DNA from 4 places in the Aquamicrobium sp. YD-1-mutant5 genome. Region 1 is predicted to be linked to each of the others. Evidence: riboswitches for the same ligand, from Rfam matches in the RefSeq annotation. Region 1 holds a riboswitch; each other region holds the start of a gene.

Region 1 (4,174 bases):
CAGTTCCCTGGCTTCCTCATTGAGGGCTTTGGCGAACTCCCAGGCCAGTTTCTCACGACTTTTATAGTGGGCATCATAGAGCGTATCGATCATGGTCATCGGACCGGGCAGAGCCCATTTGATGGGCTGCGTGGTCTGCTGACGCAGGAATTTGGCATCTTCGACAAAAACCGGCTTCTGGCGGGAAACAGCGCCGACGACCGTCGGCACGCTCGCATCATAGCGATTGCGAATTCGGACCGTCTCACGCTTCTCGAAATCGACACCGTTGAGGTTTTCGATAAACGTCGTGACAAAATGCTGGCGCGTTTGCTCGCCGTCGCTGACGATGTCGATACCCGCCTGCCGTTGATCGTCCAGAGATAGGCGCAGAGCGTCCCGTTTGCCCTCGGCCAGTTCCTCGTCCTGCAGCTTCCATGGCGACCAGAGCTTCTCAGGTTCTGCAAGCCAGGAGGGTTTTGGCAGGCTGCCGGCTGTTGATGTAGGCAAGAGCGTTTTCAAGACAGATAACCTTTTGTTTCCGTTCAATCAAAGAGCGTAGCTGGCGGACCACTGTTGAAGAATGGCCCTGTATGGTTTGATGAAGTGCTCTTCGGCAAATTTTCCCTGCTCGATGGCCAGCCGGCTGCGTTCTTCGCGATCATAGACAATTCGGGTCAGCGAATAGTCCTGATGCTTCAGGCTTGGCTGATAGTGTGCCGCAGCAGCAGAATTGGCATTGTAGATCTCGGGCCGATAGATCTTCTGGAAAGTCTCCATCGTGCTGATGGTGCTGATCAGCTCCAGATTGGTGTAGTCACCCAGCAAGTCTCCGACAAAATAGAAGGCCAACGGCGCAACGCTGTTCGGAGGCATGAAATAGCGAACCTTCAACCCCATCTTTTTGAAATACAGATCGGTCGAAGATAGCTCGCCCTGCTGGTACTCAACGCCCAATACAGGATGATGGTTTTCTGTCCGGCGGTATGTCTTGCTGCTTGACGCGCTCAGGCAAATGACCGGAGGCTTGTTGAAATGCTCTTTATAGGCGTTTGAGTTCAGGAAGCACCTGAACAATTTTCCATGAAGGTCACCGAAATCATCGGGGATGCTGAATTCAGCCCGATCCTTGTTATGCGCCGGCAGGAGCACGCTGAAGTCATAGTCCCGCACGTAAGAGGAAAAATTATTCCCTACAATGCCCTCGATGCGCTCATTGGTCTTGTGATCAACGATAATCGTTTTCAATATTTCAATGAGCGGGAAGGCATCGCTGTCGCCTTCATCGCCAATGGTCATCTCAGCCGAAATGATCTCAAGCTCGACAGAATAACGATCGGCTTTGGGGTTGTCCCAATGCGCCAGTGCGTTGAACCTGTTGTCAATCATCCTCAGGGCATTGCGCAGGTTTTCCTGACGGTTCTCGCCCCGGGCCAGATTGGCGAAATTGGTCGTGATACGCGTGCTGTCCGCGGGACGATAATCCTCATCGAAACGAAGGCTCTTGAGGCGAAACGTGAAATCGTGATTCCTCGCGACCGGTCGGCGAGCGACCGACGGCGCCCCCGGGGAGGCATCGGAAATTGCGGTTTGAGACATGACTTACCCCAATAAGTTGGGGGCATGGGTCAGCGGACACATAGCAGGATCGGCCGCGACGCGGTCTCCGCTACGGCACACCGGGACACCCCGCCCGTGGACGTTATTTCGCCAAGGCAGGTCTCCTGGCTCACGGGTCAGCGCTGCTGTCCGTCTTCCCAGGGTTTCACCCCAGTGACATGCTGGACATCAACTCGCCGCTTACAGTTGCGGGGGCAGCTCCGGCTTTCCCGAAAAGACGAGGCACCGGCTTCCCTCTTAGCCCCGGCGCGTTGCGCGCAACGACCGGAGAACCTAGGCACGCGCACCTTCCTGCAATTCCAGTCCGAAGTCAATAGGACATAAAGGAATGCTTATATCTTTAAGTCGCAAATACCAATATCCGGTTCTTCGATGCCGGCATCTGAACAAAAAAAGCCCCGGCTGATTGCCGGGGCTTCGATTTCAGAGCCGTTCAGTGTTTCACGGAGTCATTGAACGGCTCTAAGTCTTTGGTTTGTCGCATTTCCGAACCGGAAAAGTGTTTCCACTTTTCCTGGAAACGCTCCAGAGAGAAACCAGATCAGAACTTGTAGTTGAAGCCAACCCGGACCGTATGGAAGTTGAACTTCCGGTCAATGTTGACATCAGCGCCACCGACGGTGTCCGAGAACACATTCGCCTTGCCGAGATCGGTGTAGAGATATTCCGACTTCACGGTCCAGTTGTCGGTCACGGCATATTCCGCACCCGCACCGACAGTCCAGCCGGTCTTCGTCTTCTTCACGCTTTCATTGAAGGCGGTACCGCCCAGATTGCCCTTGGCATAGCTCTTGGTTTCGCCATAGGCGAGACCACCCGTGGCGTAGACGAGGAAGCGGTCGGTCGCCGTATAACCGAGGCGGGCGCGAACCGTGCCGTACCAGTTCAGTTTCGTGCCGATGGCAGCATCAAGAGCGCCAGCGCCAGGCACATTGACGGAGATATTGGTTTCGCCCTTGACGTTTCCACCCTGGAAATCAGCTTCGACACCATAGACGATCTGATCAGCCTGGAAGTTCCAGCCCGCCTGAACGCCGCCAAGGAAACCGCTGGAGTTCATATTCAGCGAACCGCTGGCCAGTGTACCCGTCGTGTCGGTGACGCTGAACGGATGCTTTGCCTTGCCGCCGCCATAGCCAAGGTTGAAGCCGACATAACCGCCGGTCCAGCTATAGAAGGAAGCCGGAGCCACCGGAGCAGGCTCACTGTAAACAATCGCATCAGCAGCATAAGCGCCACCCGAAGCAAGAATGACAGAAACAGCAGCAAGAGAGAGAACTTTTCTCATGACAAAACCTCTTAGTTGAAATCGTGAAATTAACTTACGATCGTCATCGTAAAATGTCTGTAACATAAAAGACACATTTCGTTATGAAGATCAAAAGTCCATAAAATACAGATATTTGAATAGTTAACAATAAATTAAACATACACAAAACGAAGTGAAGCCACTCAGAGGAAAAAGTTTCTGAGTGGCACCGGATATAATCTTACCATAGGTAAAGATTATGCTTAATTCACCGCCCCACCGGGCATAACCTGCGCTGATTTACTATCAGCTCAGCGCGGAGGCAATTTTGTCCTTGAGAGCAAGGCGGCGGCGGCGCAGTTCCGTTTCGGCATCGTCGCTGATCGTATCGATACGCGTCTCGGACCTGTGTATCTGATCGTTGACGTCGTCATACTCTTCGAGGACACGGGCGAACTCCGGATCCTGTGCCTTGAGAGCATGGATTGCATCCAGCTTGCCGGGGAATTCTTCGCCAAGGGTATGCGGGGTGTTTGACATGTCGCCTCCTGTGGTTTGCTTCCCAAACATAGAAGGTAGGGCGTCGGCCCGGTTGATCAATGTCAAACAAATGGCTGACCCAGCGGAACATCGTATCGCAGGTCACAGCCTTCGCCGTGCGGGGCAGGCCCCCCAATGGCGCATGCAGAATTCCGGGTTGAGAGTTTGCCTTGCCTGTCGGTGATTTCAAAAAAACGCCGTCTTCGCCGCAGCACCAGCCCGCAGGATTGGGCGACTGCTGACGAGGCGGCACAAGATTTTGCGATTGAGCCGTGTCAGTGAACGGTTTCGAGCCCCAGCTTGCGGCGCAGACGCCCGGTCCGCTCCCTGAACATGGCATGGCGCTCGGCTTCACGCGTCGCGGCAAAAACCATCGAGAGCAACTGCTCTTTCTCGGTCTCGTCGAGAAGAGGCTTCAGGAATTCGGCCGTCTTGTCGATGACGGTCGGCACGTCGGCAACCTGATCGCTGGCCCATTTCGCATAGGCGATGGCTTCGTCGAGTTGCTTGTCGCTTCCCGCTATCAGGGCGATCTGCTCGCGCACGCGTGTCTCGATGATATCGGTCACCGGCCGGTCTTCCGCCGCTATCGCCATCACCACGGTGGCGGCAGCCGTAACAGGGTGATCGATGACTGCGACCGGTGCGATGGCGGCCTTCTTGCGCAGCTTGTTGCGCCGCATGTTGCCGCGCACCTTGCCGACGGCATCCGCCACCTCATTGGCGGCGTCGCTCATATATTTGAGCCGATACCACCAGAATGCCGCAGCCGCGAATATGCCGATA
Region 2 (4,174 bases), on a different contig from region 1:
CTTGGTGATCCGCGCCGGGCGCTGGCCCGCATTCTCGACCGCTACAAGGCGCTGAAGCTGACGCCGGTCGTCGCCACCGAGCTGGAGTTTTATCTGGTCGACCCGAAGCCTGCCCGCCCGCGCGGGCCGGTCTCGCCGATCACCGGCCGCCGGCTCGATTCCGACGCGGCCCTTTCCATCGATGAGATCGACGACTTCGAAGGTTTCCTGCACGAAGTCTACGAGGCCTGCCGCCTGCAGGACATTCCCGTCGACTCGGCCATTGCCGAGAACGGGGTCGGCCAGTTCGAGATCAACCTCAACCATGTTCCCGACGCACTGCGCGCCGCCGACGACGCCATACTCTTCAAGCGCACAGTCAAGGGCATCGCGCGCAAGCACGGCTTCATCGCCTCCTTCATGGCGAAGCCCTATGGCAAGCGCTCCGGCAGCGGGTTTCATGTCCATTTCAGCCTGCTCGACGAAGACGGCAACAACGTCTTCGATGACGGCACGCCGCGCGGCTCCGACATATTGCGCCATGCGGTGGGCGGGCAACTCGCCGCCATGGCGGAAAGCACGCTGGTGTTTGCCCCGCACTTCAATTCGTTCCGCCGCCTGCGTCCGAACTCGCATGCGCCAACCGCCGTTGCCTGGGGCTATGAGAACCGCATGGTGGCGATCCGCATCCCCGGCGGTCCAAATGCAGCGCGCCGCATCGAGCATCGCGTGGCCGGGGCCGATGCAAATCCATATCTTGTGCTGGCTGCCATATTGGGGGCCGCGCTCATCGGCATCGAGAAGCAGCTGAACCCCGGGGAACCGGCGACAACCGATGTTTACGAACGCGACATGACCAAGCTGCCGCCCGACTGGGCCTCGGCGATTGCCAGCTTCGAAAACGGAAACCTCGTCGCGGAGATATTTCCGGACGCGCTGCGCGGCTCTCTCGTCGCGTGCAAAAAGCAGGAACTGGAGACCTTCGCCCTGAGGGTCAACAATTTCGAATTCGAGACCTATCTGGAAGCGATCTGATACCAGCCGGCGGCGGATCAATTTCCGCCGCCGCATCTTCCTGTGGTTATACCCGTGTTTCTCGCCGGCAGGGAGTTCCGGACGGCATCAAAATGCGTCAGGAATGCCCCGTTTGCCCGGTCTGGCAAAAAAACTTCCGATGAAGACGTTGTGCACAGGCAGCCTTTGGATTGTGGGCATAAGATAAATTCATCCATCAAATTCAAAATCAACCTGTTGACACCAGAACGGCTCCTGATACTAAATGTAGCCATCATGGTTCCTTTCAGCGCCAATATGGATCTGGAGGGCTAAGAGGGAAGTCGGTGCCCTTGCGAGGAAATCCGACGCTGCCCCCGCAACTGTAAACGGTGAGTCGTTGTCCCTTTTCGTGTCACTGGTGCGTTTCAGGCACCGGGAAGGCCGGACAGCGACGATGAGCCGTGAGCCAGGAGACCTGCCGTGATACTGCACGAAACTCGGGCGGGGTGTCCCGGAGGTGCGCTTGCCCACGTGGCCTGAGCCACGCCATCGGGCATGCGTTGCCGTCAGCTCCCCCGTCCACAGCGCCACGGGGATAAGATGCCGGCGACCACTGCACTCCAGACGAACGGGACCGATGCGGTTCCACCTTCCATAGAAAACGAAGCCCGGACCCCGACGGAGCCCGGCTACCGCATCATCCGCCGCAACGGATCGGTCACGCCCTTCGATCCGACCAAGATCACCGTCGCGCTGACCAAGGCGTTCCTGGCTGTCGAGGGCTCGGTGGCGGCCGGCTCGCGCCGCGTGCACGACGTGGTCAAGGACCTGACCGAGCAGGTCGTGGGCAACCTCACCCGGCGCATCGGCGAAGGCCGCACCTTCCATATCGAAGACGTGCAGGATCAGGTGGAACTGGCACTGATGCGCTCGGAACACCACAAGGTCGCGCGCGCCTATGTTCTCTATCGCGAAGAGCGCGCCCGCGAACGTGCGGCCGCCAAAGCCGCCGCTCCTGAATCCGCCGCGCCGTCGCTCCACGTCACCCGCGCCACCGGCGAAAAGGTTGCGCTGGACGAGGGCCGTTTCCGCCGCATCGTCGAGGAAGCCTGCGAAGGGCTGGAGGCTGTCTCCCCGCAGCCGATCCTCAACGAGGCGCTGCGCAATCTCTATGACGGCATCACCGAGGATGAACTGTCGCTGGCGCCGATCCTTGCCGCGCGCACGCTGGTCGAGACCGAGCCCAACTACAGCTTCGTTTCCGCCCGCCTGCTGCTCGACCGGCTTCGCCGCGAAGCGCTGAGCTTCGTCACCGGCCGCTCCGAGCAGGCCACTCAGGCCGACATGGCCGAGCGCTATGCCACCTATTTCCCGGAATTCATCCGCACCGGCATCGAGGCGGACCTGATCGATCCCGAACTCGGGCGCTTCGACCTCAAGCGCATCGGCGCTGCCCTCAAGGCCGAACGCGACCTGCATTTCCAGTATCTGGGCCTGCAAACGCTTTACGACCGCTATTTCCTGCACACCAAGGGCAAACGCTTCGAGCTGCCGCAGGCGTTCTTCATGCGCGTCGCCATGGGCCTCGCCGCCCGTGAGATCGACCGCGAGGCGCGCGCCATCGAATTCTACAACCTGTTGTCGTCCTTCGACTTCATGTGCTCGACGCCGACCCTGTTCAACTCGGGTACGCTCAGGCCGCAGCTTTCGTCCTGCTTCCTGACCACCATCGGCGACGACCTCGACGCCATCTTCAAGGGCGTGAAGGACAATGCGCTGCTCGCCAAATATTCCGGCGGCCTAGGCAATGACTGGACGCCGGTTCGTGGCCTCGGCGCCCACATCAAGGGCACCAACGGCGAGAGCCAGGGCGTGGTGCCGTTCCTGAAGGTGGCCAACGACACCGCCATCGCCGTCAATCAGGGCGGCAAGCGCAAGGGCGCGGTCTGCGCCTATCTGGAAACATGGCATGTCGACATCGAGGAATTCCTCGACCTGCGCAAGAACACCGGCGACGACCGCCGCCGCACCCATGACATGAACACGGCCAACTGGGTGCCGGACCTGTTCATGGAGCGCGTCGAGGCCGACGGCGAGTGGACGCTGTTCTCGCCCGACGAGGTTCCCGACCTGCACGACCTTTACGGCACAGCCTTCCGTAACGCCTATGAAGCCTATGAGGCCAAGGCCGCGGCCGGCGAACTGCGCGTCTGGCGCAAGATCCGCGCGCTCGACCTGTGGCGCAAGATGCTGACCATGCTGTTCGAGACCGGGCATCCGTGGGTCACGTTCAAGGATCCGTGCAACATCCGTTCGCCGCAGGGCCATGTCGGTGTGGTGCACTCCTCCAACCTGTGCACGGAAATTACCCTCAACACGTCGAAGGACGAGGTTGCTGTGTGCAATCTGGGTTCGATCAACCTTGCCAATCACGTGTCCGAGCAGGGTCTCGACCTCGACCGCCTCGCCCGGACCGTGGGCACGGCGATGCGCATGCTCGACAACGTCATCGACATCAACTTCTACACCATCCCCGAAGCGCGCGCCTCGAACCTGCGCCACCGCCCCGTCGGCCTTGGCCTGATGGGCTTCCAGGACGCGCTGCAGGCGATGCGCATTCCTTATGCTTCGGAAGGGGCTGTCGAATTCGCCGACCGCTCGATGGAAGCGATCAGCTACCACGCGATCTCCGCTTCGGTGGATCTCGCCGCCGAGCGCGGCCGCTATCCGAGCTTCGAGGGCTCGCTGTGGTCGAAGGGCATCCTGCCGATCGACTCCATCAGGTTGCTGGAAGAAGCGCGCCCCGGCGTGGACATGGACTCCACCTTCACCCTCGACTGGGCGAGCCTGCGCGAGCGGGTGAAGGAAACCGGCATGCGCAACTCCAACACCATGGCAATCGCACCGACGGCGACCATCTCCAACATCTGCGGCGTGGCGCAGTCGATCGAGCCCGCCTACCAGAACCTGTTCGTCAAATCGAACATGTCGGGCGACTTCACCGTGGTGAACGCACAGCTCGTCCATGACCTCAAGGCGCGTGGCCTGTGGGACGAGGTGATGGTCTCCGATATGAAGTATTTCGACGGATCGGTGGGCCAGATCGACCGCATCCCCGACGATCTCAAGGCACTCTACGCAACCGCCTTCGAGATCGACTCTTCGTGGCTGATCGAGGCGGCCTCCCGCCGCCAGAAGT
Region 3 (4,174 bases), on a different contig from region 1:
GTCTGCGAGAAGAAGGCACGATCGATGATCGAAAGCCTGCAGATCGCAAAGCTGATGCAGGGCTTCAGGGGCAGCGCGGAACTCGACATCGATGCCGCTGCCCAGGCCGTGTCGCGGATCAGCTGGATCGTATCGGACATCGGCCCCCGCTTCTGTGAACTCGACGTGAACCCGCTTCTTGTTGCAGAGGCCGGAAAGGGTTGCGTGGCCGTCGACGCCCGCATTCTGCTCGACGACAACTGATATCCGGCGGCCGGAGCGGCCCGGACATGCACAGCACTGGAGGACTTAATGTCAGCACTGGACGTAAGACAGGATGGCAGGACGACCATCTTCACCATCAACCGCCCGGAGAAGATGAATGCCATCAATGCCGAGGTGGCGAATGAGATGCAGCGGCGCTTTGCCGAATTTGACAGCTCGGATCAGCGGGTCGCGATCATCACGGGCGCAGGGGAAAAGGCGTTTTCTTCCGGCGCCGATGTCTCGGACATTCCCGAACTCTGGCGCTGCATACCAACGATCGGCATCGTCACGGAAAAGCCGGTCATATGCGCTGTCCATGGCTGGTGCGTCGGCGGGGCGCTGGTGATGGCCGCAATGGCGGATCTGTGCGTGGTGACCGAGAACACCCGTTTTTCCTATCCGGAAGGCAAGGTCGGGCTGACAGGCGGCATGATTGCCACGCTGGCAGGGCGCATACCGCATAAGATGGCCATGGAGATCATGCTGCTTGGCCGAACCGTTTCCGGCCGCCGCGCCTGCGAGATCGGGCTTGCCAATGAGGTGGTGGAAGACGGCAGGCATCTGGAGGCCGCGCTGGCGATGGCCCGCGAGATGGAAGATATGGCGCCGCTGGTGCTGAAGACGCTGAAGCGCTTCGTCGTCGATCATACGCTTATCCAGACACCTTCGGAAAAGCTTGCGCGTGCCCAGCGCGACCTTGCCGTCGTCCGCACCAGCGCAGACCTGAAGGAAGGCGTTGCGGCGTTCCGGGAAAAGCGCAAGCCGGTGTTCAACGGCAGATAGAACCGATCCGCCATTTCCCGGCCGCCTTCAGGCCCAGAGGCTGCCTGTGGGGCCGTGTCAGCGCCGGCCGACGTCATTGCCGTGTCTGTCACAGGGCATCTTGCCGGCGGCTGCCGCAGCCATCTGAACCTCCCCGCACGGCCGCCGGCGCATCGTTGCGGCGAGGTGTGGCGCAGGCGACCGGACCTGAAGCGTGTCGCGATCTTTCGGATTTTCTCATTCTGCTTTAAGCCATTGTTTTCACGAATGTTATTGCCTCGAATCCGGTTCCCTCTTTCGAGCGGTATGCTTTAACTGTCCGGCGGCAATTGACTTGCCGGGCGTCCATGTTATCGGGAGCGCGGTTATGGTTCTTTCGTTGTCTCCGGAGAGCGAAAGCTAAGAGGGAATCCGGTGAAAATCCGGGGCTGCCCCGCAACTGTAAGCAGAGAGTGCGCCGTCGCCTGTAGTCACTGGCTTTCCCGGGAAGACAGACGGTGCATGATGACCTGTGAGCCAGGAGACCTGCCTGACCATGGAAGTTCGGTGGGCGGGGTGGACCACTGGAATGTGCGGCATTCGGTAAAGGAAACCGGGCGCGGCATCCGTCTTGCGAACCCCGTTGTTAAAGAGAGGGGGAGCAATGGCTGTCTTCACATATTCTACCACAAACAATACGGGTCGCCGCAGGCCGGGCTTTATCGCATGGCTTGGCCTTGGGGTGGCGGCGATCGCTCTGGCAGGTTCGGGGAATGCTTTCGGGCAAACGAGAGCCGAGCAGAGCACCGAGGACATTGAAGCGGGGCGGGCTCCTCTTTTGACGCCCGAAGAAACCATTCTTCTGGAGCGCATAACCGTCACTGCCCAGCGCGGCCCGAACGAACTGTTCAACGTCGCGCAGAACGTCACCATCCTGACCGGCGAACAACTCGACAGCAGGGCCGTTCGCGATATCGACGACATGGTGCGTTATCTTCCCGGTCTGAGCGTCGACCGCGAAACCTCTCTCAACAATCCCTATGGCCAGCTCGGTTCGTTCAGCATCCGGGGCGTCGGTGGCAACCGTGTGCAGATCCTTGTCGATGGCGCGCGGGTTCAGGAACAGACGATCTACGGCAGCCGCGATTTTGCCGATCCCTTCAACATGAAGGCGGTCGAAATCGTTCGCGGTCCGTCTTCCGTGCTTTGGGGGGCGGATGCGCTGGGCGGCGTCGTTTCGTTTCGCACCCGCGATCCGCAGGATTTGCTGGATGGTTCCGACAAGCCATGGGCGGGTGAAATCAAGAGCGCCTATGACAGCTTCGACGGCAGCTTCCGCAAGCAGTTCACGGCGGCGGCCTCGCAGGGCGATTTCCAGATGCTGGCGAGTTTCGGCCACCTGTCCGCCCATGAGCCGCGGCTGAGGAATGCGCGCGCCGACGGCGGCATCTGGGGATGTCCGCGTCCGGCCTCTTTCGGCTGTGACAAGCTGTTCGATGCCGACACCTACGCATGGAACGCGCTCGGCAAGCTGATCTGGACCCCTGAAGATCACGAGTTCAGGCTGACCGGGGAGTTCTTCAGGCGCCACACCGAAGTCGATCAGGTGTGGGACGCTTTTGCCGCCTCCAGCGGCTATGCCAGCGCCAGCTATCCGCGCGAGCTGGACATGCAGAGGACGCGTCTGGCGCTGGAGCACAAATGGACGCTCAACACGCCGCTGCTCGACGAAATCAAGTGGCAGCTGTCCTATTCACCGCAGAAGCGCGACACGTCGGGCACGCAGACACGCATCTTCGCCACGCGTACGGACACATACACGCCCGTGCGCAATTATGGCGAAACCTTCCTTGAGGCGGATGTGCAGCTGACCAGCCGTTTCGCCACCGGCGGCATCGCCCACAAGCTGATCTACGGTTTCGACGGCGATCTGACGGATTCCTCCTATGACGGCTATAATATCGTCCACCGATCCGACACCGGCGTGACGACGATCCAGACCAATCAGGGCTACAACTTCCCCGAAGTGAAGACCCGTCGGGCGGACTTCTACATTCAGGATGAGATGGAGTTGCTGGACGGGCGGCTCAGGATCACGCCCGGCGTTCGCTTTGCGACCTACAGGATCGATCCCACCGGGGACACGGGATACAAGCCCCTTCCCGGCAACGAGCCCGAGGTGACGAGCAACACCAGGCTCATCAAGAAGCTCGGCCTGATCTACGAGCTGGATGACAGCTATTCAGCCTATGCCTCCTATGGCGAAGGCTTCAAGATGCCGACGTCGCAGCAGATGTTCGTTTCGGCCAGCGACCCGTTCATCGGCGGCATCGTTCTGCCCAATCCCGGTCTGAAGCCGGAATCGGTCAGGAACTACGAGATCGGTCTCAGAGGGCTGTTCGATCGCGGAAGCTTCAGCGCCGGTGTCTTCTATGCCGACTATCAGGACTTCATTCGCGGGCCGATGAATCTCGATCCCACGCGGCCCAATGTCTGGACCTATGACAATGTCGAGGATGTCAGACTGTGGGGCATCGAGATCGCCGGCGAATATGAGTTCCATGCCGACTGGTGGGCATCTGCGGCGATCTCCTACCAGCATGGCACGCAAAGAGTGGCGGGTGGAAAGAAGACGCCCTTCGACGGGGCCGTGCCGCTGACGGCGGTGCTTGGCCTGCGCCATTTCATCGCCGACTGGAATCTGGAAGCGGAGGTTCTGGGCACCTTTGGCGCAGCGGTGACCCGCCGCGCCAGCCCGAACGCCTTCCTGCCGGGTGGCTATGCGGTGTTCGATGCCTATCTGAACTGGAAGCCGCGCAACAATCTGGAGCTCAACGCGGGCATCCAGAACATGTTCGACACGCGCTACTTCCGAAACAGCCTCTACGGTTACGATGTCACCCCTGCCTCCGCCGCCACGGCGGGAGCGCGCCCGCTTGAGGCGCAGGTTGCGCCGGGGCGCACCTTCAAGCTGGGAGCAACGCTGCGTTTCTAGCAAGCAACAGCAGACAAGCCGTCATGCGTGACGGCTTGTCTGCTCTGTCCGATGGTCATGTCGAGAACGGAACCTGACGATGATTGAGATACTGCGCCATGTCTCGCGGATCCTGAAGCTCTGTACCAGCGGCAGGGGTGGCAGGATTACGCTGCTGATCTATGGTGTGGTTCTTGTTCTGGAACTGGCTTC
Region 4 (4,174 bases), on a different contig from region 1:
GCGCCTCGGTCGAAGTGACGAGAAAGCCCTTGTCGGCCAGCTCGTCGTTGATGCCGATGAAGAAAGGATCATCCGAACCGACCGGCTTTCCGGTACGCGGATCGAGGATACCCTTAGGCTGCGGCGCGACGAGCGTGCCGGAATCGCTGATCAATCCCATTCCAGCGCCCCTTTCTTCCACTCATATATGAAGCCGATGGTGAGAACGCCAAGGAACACCATCATCGACCAGAATCCGAGCATGCCGATATCGCCGAACGAAACCGCCCACGGGAACAGGAACGCCACCTCCAGATCGAAGATGATGAACAGGATCGACACCAGATAGAAGCGGATGTCGAACTTCATGCGGGCATCGTCGAACGAGTTGAAACCGCACTCGTAGGCCGACAGCTTTTCAGGATCGGGGTCGCGATAGGCCACCAGGAAGGGAGCCACGATCAGCGCCAGTGCGATCACCAGTGCCACGCCGATAAAGATGACGATCGGCAGATACGAACTTAGCAACTCGTTCATGCTGCAACTTTCCGTTGGCGGCGGATCCGCCTGAGACTAGCGCAGCCGGCCCTGTTACGGAAGCGTGACAGATTTGCCCTGGAACCTCTTCGGCCCCATGCTGCAACGCGGCGAGGGTTAGCGCAGGCGGATGGCCGAAGCAAGTCAAACCTTGTTCAAAACGCTGCACTGCACACTATCTGCGACAAAACTGATCATCTTTGATTTCCTTCACTTTTTACTCCACTTTTAGTCCTGACAGTATTCCCGGGGTTTAGCTGGTAGCGTGCAGGAATCGGGCTGCTGTAAACCATGACTCCAGATAGGCTTGGATCATATGAAGGAAACCATTTCCCCCGCCCTTGCACGTCGCATTGCGCTGGCCGCGCAGGGCTTCGGCGCGCCTCGCGCAAAAAGTGCACCCGACCGCCGACACGTCTCCCGTGTCGTTTCCCGCACCGCACTTTTCCAGATCGACTCGGTCAGCGCCGTGGTGCGGGCGCACTATATGCCGCTTTATTCGCGGCTTGGCCCCTACCCGCTTTCGCTGCTCGACGACGCGGCCCGTCCGGGAGCGAAGCGCCAGCTTTTCGAATACTGGGCGCATGAGGCCTCGCTGCTGCCGCTGGAGACCTATCCGCTGTTGCGATGGCGCATGGAAAGGGCAGAGCGCGGCGAGGAGATGTATCGCGGACTGGCCAGGTTCGGCCGCGAGCGCGCGGATTTCATCGCGGAGATATTTCGCGAAGTTGAAACGCGCGGCCCGCTCGCCGCCTCCGACATGGACGGCCACAAGGGCTCCGGCGGCTGGTGGGGCTGGAGCGAGGCAAAGATGGCCTTTGAGTGGCTGTTCTGGGCGGGAAGAATCACCACCGCCCACAGGCGCGGGTTCGAGCGGGTCTACGATCTGCCGGAACGCGTTCTGCCCCGGGCAGTCCTCGACCTGCCGGTTCCCTCTCCGGCGGATGCCCAGCGCGAATTGCTGCGCATTTCCGCGCGCGCCCATGGCATCGCCACCGCCGCCTGCCTGCGCGATTACTTTCGACTTGCCGCGACCGAGACCGCACCGCTCATCGCTGATCTTGTCGAGGAAGGGGAATTGATTCCCGTCACCGTCAAAGGATGGAGCAGGCAAGCCTATCTGCACCGCGACGCGCGTCTGCCGCGCAGGATCGAGGCCCGCACCCTGCTCGCCCCTTTCGACCCGCTGGTGTTCGAGCGGGACCGCACCGAAAGCCTGTTCGGCTTCCGCTACCGGATCGAGATCTACACGCCGGCCGAAAAGCGGCAATATGGCTATTATGTCCTGCCCTTTTTGCTGGGCGACAGGATTGTCGCACGCGTCGATCTGAAAGCGGACCGACCCGCCGGCATTCTGCGCGTCCATGCCGCCTATGCCGAACCCGACGCACCGCCCGAAACCGCAGCCGCACTTTGCGAAGAGCTGGACCAGATGCGCCAGTGGCTGCAACTCGATCGCATGGAAATCACCCCGGCCGGCAGCCTCGGACCTGCGCTGTCCGCCATCGCCGCGCGTTGACAGTGCGACCCGCCCAAGCCTAAATCCCCGCGACGGTCTCCTCTTTCAAAGAAGGGGAGCTAAGAGGGAACGCGGTGAGGGATTTTTCCCGACTCCGCGGCTGTGCCCGCAACTGTAAGCGACGAGCCCTTGCCGGCAGCCACTGGGTTATCCCCGGGAAGGCGGCATCAGGGCGATGACCCGCAAGCCAGGAGACCTGCCGTCTGTACGAGAAAAGCCGCAAGCCTGGCGGGTGTCCCGGGCAAGGAGCGTATTTTGGACAGCAATCCCGCCGCCTGCGAAACCGGCCAGTCCGGCAACCGGACCAGCGACACCACGATCATCGTCTGCATTTCCTGTCGCGACGCCAGCGGCTCGGATACGCATCCGCGCGCCGGTGAGAAGCTGGCCGAAAACACGCGCCGCGCCGCCGCCGGCCAGCCAGTCGAGGTGCGCACGGTGGAATGCCTCGGCAACTGCAAGCGCCGCCTCAGCGCCTCCATCCTGCACGACGGGGCCTGGAGCTATGTCTTCGGCGACCTCGCCGAGGACAGCGGCGCCGATCTGGTGATCGGCGCGTGTCAGCTGGCCAACGCCGAAGACGGAAAAATTCCGTGGCGCGGCCGCCCAGACTCACTCAAGCGCGGCCTTGTCGCGCGCATTCCTCCCCTGACCCTTCTGAAGGACCAATCATGACCGCAAACGCCACCCGCGTGCCCTGCACCGTCGTCACCGGCTTCCTCGGCGCCGGCAAGACCACGCTGATCCGCAACCTGCTCGAACAATCCGCAGGCAAGCGGCTCGCCCTCATCGTCAACGAATTCGGCGATGTCGGCGTCGATGGCGAAATCCTGAAAGGCTGCGGCATCGACACCTGCCCCGAGGAAAACATCGTCGAACTGGCCAATGGCTGCATCTGCTGCACGGTTGCCGACGATTTCGTGCCGGCGCTCGACCAGATCCTGTCGCGCACGCCTAAGGTCGACCACATCCTGATCGAAACCTCCGGCCTCGCTTTGCCGAAGCCGCTGGTGCAGGCATTCCAGTGGCCGAGCGTGAAAAGCCGCGTCACCGTCGACGGCGTCATTGCCGTGGTCGATGGCCCGGCCCTTGCCGAGGGCAAGGTTGCCTCCGACATGGACGCGCTTGCCGCCCAGCGCGCAGAAGACGAGTCGCTCGACCATGACGACCCGATCGAGGAGGTCTTTGAGGATCAGGTCGCCTGCGCAGACCTCATCATCCTCTCCAAGAACGATCTGCTCGATGAAGCCGCCGCCGGGCGCGCCCGCAGGATCGTCGATGCCCATATCGGGCCGGCGGTGAAGGTGGTTCCGTCCGAGCACGGCAAGGTCGATCCTTCAATCCTGCTCGGCCTCGGTCTCGCCGTCGAGGACGACATCGAAAACCGCAAGTCGCATCATGACGGCGTCGGCGATCACGAGCACGACGATTTCGACACCTTTATCGTCGACATCGCTGCTGTCACCGATCCCGAGGACCTCGCCCGCCGCATCGCCATCGCTGCCGAGCAGCAGGACGTGCTGCGCGTCAAGGGTTTCGTGGACGTTGCGGGCAAGCCGATGCGCCTGCTGGTTCAGGCTGTTGGTGCGCGCGTCAATCATTATTATGATCGCGCCTGGACGGCGCAGGACGAGCGCCGTTCGCAGCTGGTCGTCATCGGCCTGAAAGGTCTCGACCAGCCGGCGATCGAGAAGATACTGGCGGGCTGAACACGGCAGGCGCGCCGCTCATCAGGATTGAACCATGCATATCCTGACCACCACCTCCGCCTCGCTCGATGACGTCATCGAGCCGGTCGACCTGCGCCAGACGCCAGGCGAGGTGGTGGCGCTGTCCTTTACCGACAGCGATCTGGCCGCCCTGGCCTCCGCGTGGAAAGCCGACGCGGATCGCCTGCCCTCGATGCGGCTGGCGGCCCTGCGCGACCTGCGCCACCCCATGTCGGTCGATCTGTGGGTGGACAGCGTCGCCAGCCACGCAAAGGTCATTCTGGTACGTCTTCTGGGCGGCTATGACTGGTGGCGCTATGGCTGCGACCAGCTTGCCGCCATCGCCCGCGCCAAAGGCATCAGGCTGGCACTGCTGCCCGGCGAATGCCGCGACGAGGACGAGCGGCTGGCGCAGGCCTCCACCCTGCCC

What was found. Region 1 has a riboswitch for cobalamin ahead of AC5XE7_RS10890 (DUF1852 domain-containing protein). Riboswitches for the same ligand answer to the same signal wherever they lie in the genome.
Region 2: another riboswitch for cobalamin. It lies ahead of AC5XE7_RS13245 (ribonucleoside-diphosphate reductase subunit alpha); the one in region 1 lies ahead of AC5XE7_RS10890 (DUF1852 domain-containing protein).
Region 3: another riboswitch for cobalamin. It lies ahead of AC5XE7_RS03180 (TonB-dependent receptor domain-containing protein); the one in region 1 lies ahead of AC5XE7_RS10890 (DUF1852 domain-containing protein).
Region 4: another riboswitch for cobalamin. It lies ahead of AC5XE7_RS00115 (DUF1636 family protein); the one in region 1 lies ahead of AC5XE7_RS10890 (DUF1852 domain-containing protein).

Annotation. Positions count from the first base shown of each region.
Region 1 covers NZ_JCAKKP010000005.1:198,389-202,562, forward strand. The annotation lists gene AC5XE7_RS10885 (methionine synthase) at 1-501, opposite strand, end outside; gene AC5XE7_RS10890 (DUF1852 domain-containing protein) at 529-1,578, opposite strand; cobalamin riboswitch at 1,677-1,891, opposite strand; gene AC5XE7_RS10895 (outer membrane protein) at 2,141-2,887, opposite strand; gene AC5XE7_RS10900 (HP1242/YdcH family protein) at 3,155-3,388, opposite strand; gene AC5XE7_RS10905 (hypothetical protein) at 3,664-4,174, opposite strand, start outside.
Region 2 covers NZ_JCAKKP010000008.1:115,096-119,269, forward strand. The annotation lists gene AC5XE7_RS13240 (glutamine synthetase family protein) at 1-1,014, shown strand, start outside; cobalamin riboswitch at 1,254-1,472, shown strand; gene AC5XE7_RS13245 (ribonucleoside-diphosphate reductase subunit alpha) at 1,576-4,174, shown strand, end outside.
Region 3 covers NZ_JCAKKP010000002.1:103,374-107,547, forward strand. The annotation lists gene AC5XE7_RS03170 (acetate--CoA ligase family protein) at 1-243, shown strand, start outside; gene AC5XE7_RS03175 (enoyl-CoA hydratase/isomerase family protein) at 292-1,029, shown strand; cobalamin riboswitch at 1,359-1,555, shown strand; gene AC5XE7_RS03180 (TonB-dependent receptor domain-containing protein) at 1,652-3,982, shown strand; gene AC5XE7_RS03185 (ABC transporter ATP-binding protein/permease) at 4,062-4,174, shown strand, end outside.
Region 4 covers NZ_JCAKKP010000001.1:21,645-25,818, reverse strand. The annotation lists gene AC5XE7_RS00130 (NuoB/complex I 20 kDa subunit family protein) at 1-160, opposite strand, end outside; gene AC5XE7_RS00125 (NADH-quinone oxidoreductase subunit A) at 151-516, opposite strand; gene AC5XE7_RS00120 (winged helix-turn-helix domain-containing protein) at 833-2,035, shown strand; cobalamin riboswitch at 2,052-2,253, shown strand; gene AC5XE7_RS00115 (DUF1636 family protein) at 2,291-2,710, shown strand; gene cobW (cobalamin biosynthesis protein CobW) at 2,707-3,744, shown strand; gene cobN (cobaltochelatase subunit CobN) at 3,779-4,174, shown strand, end outside.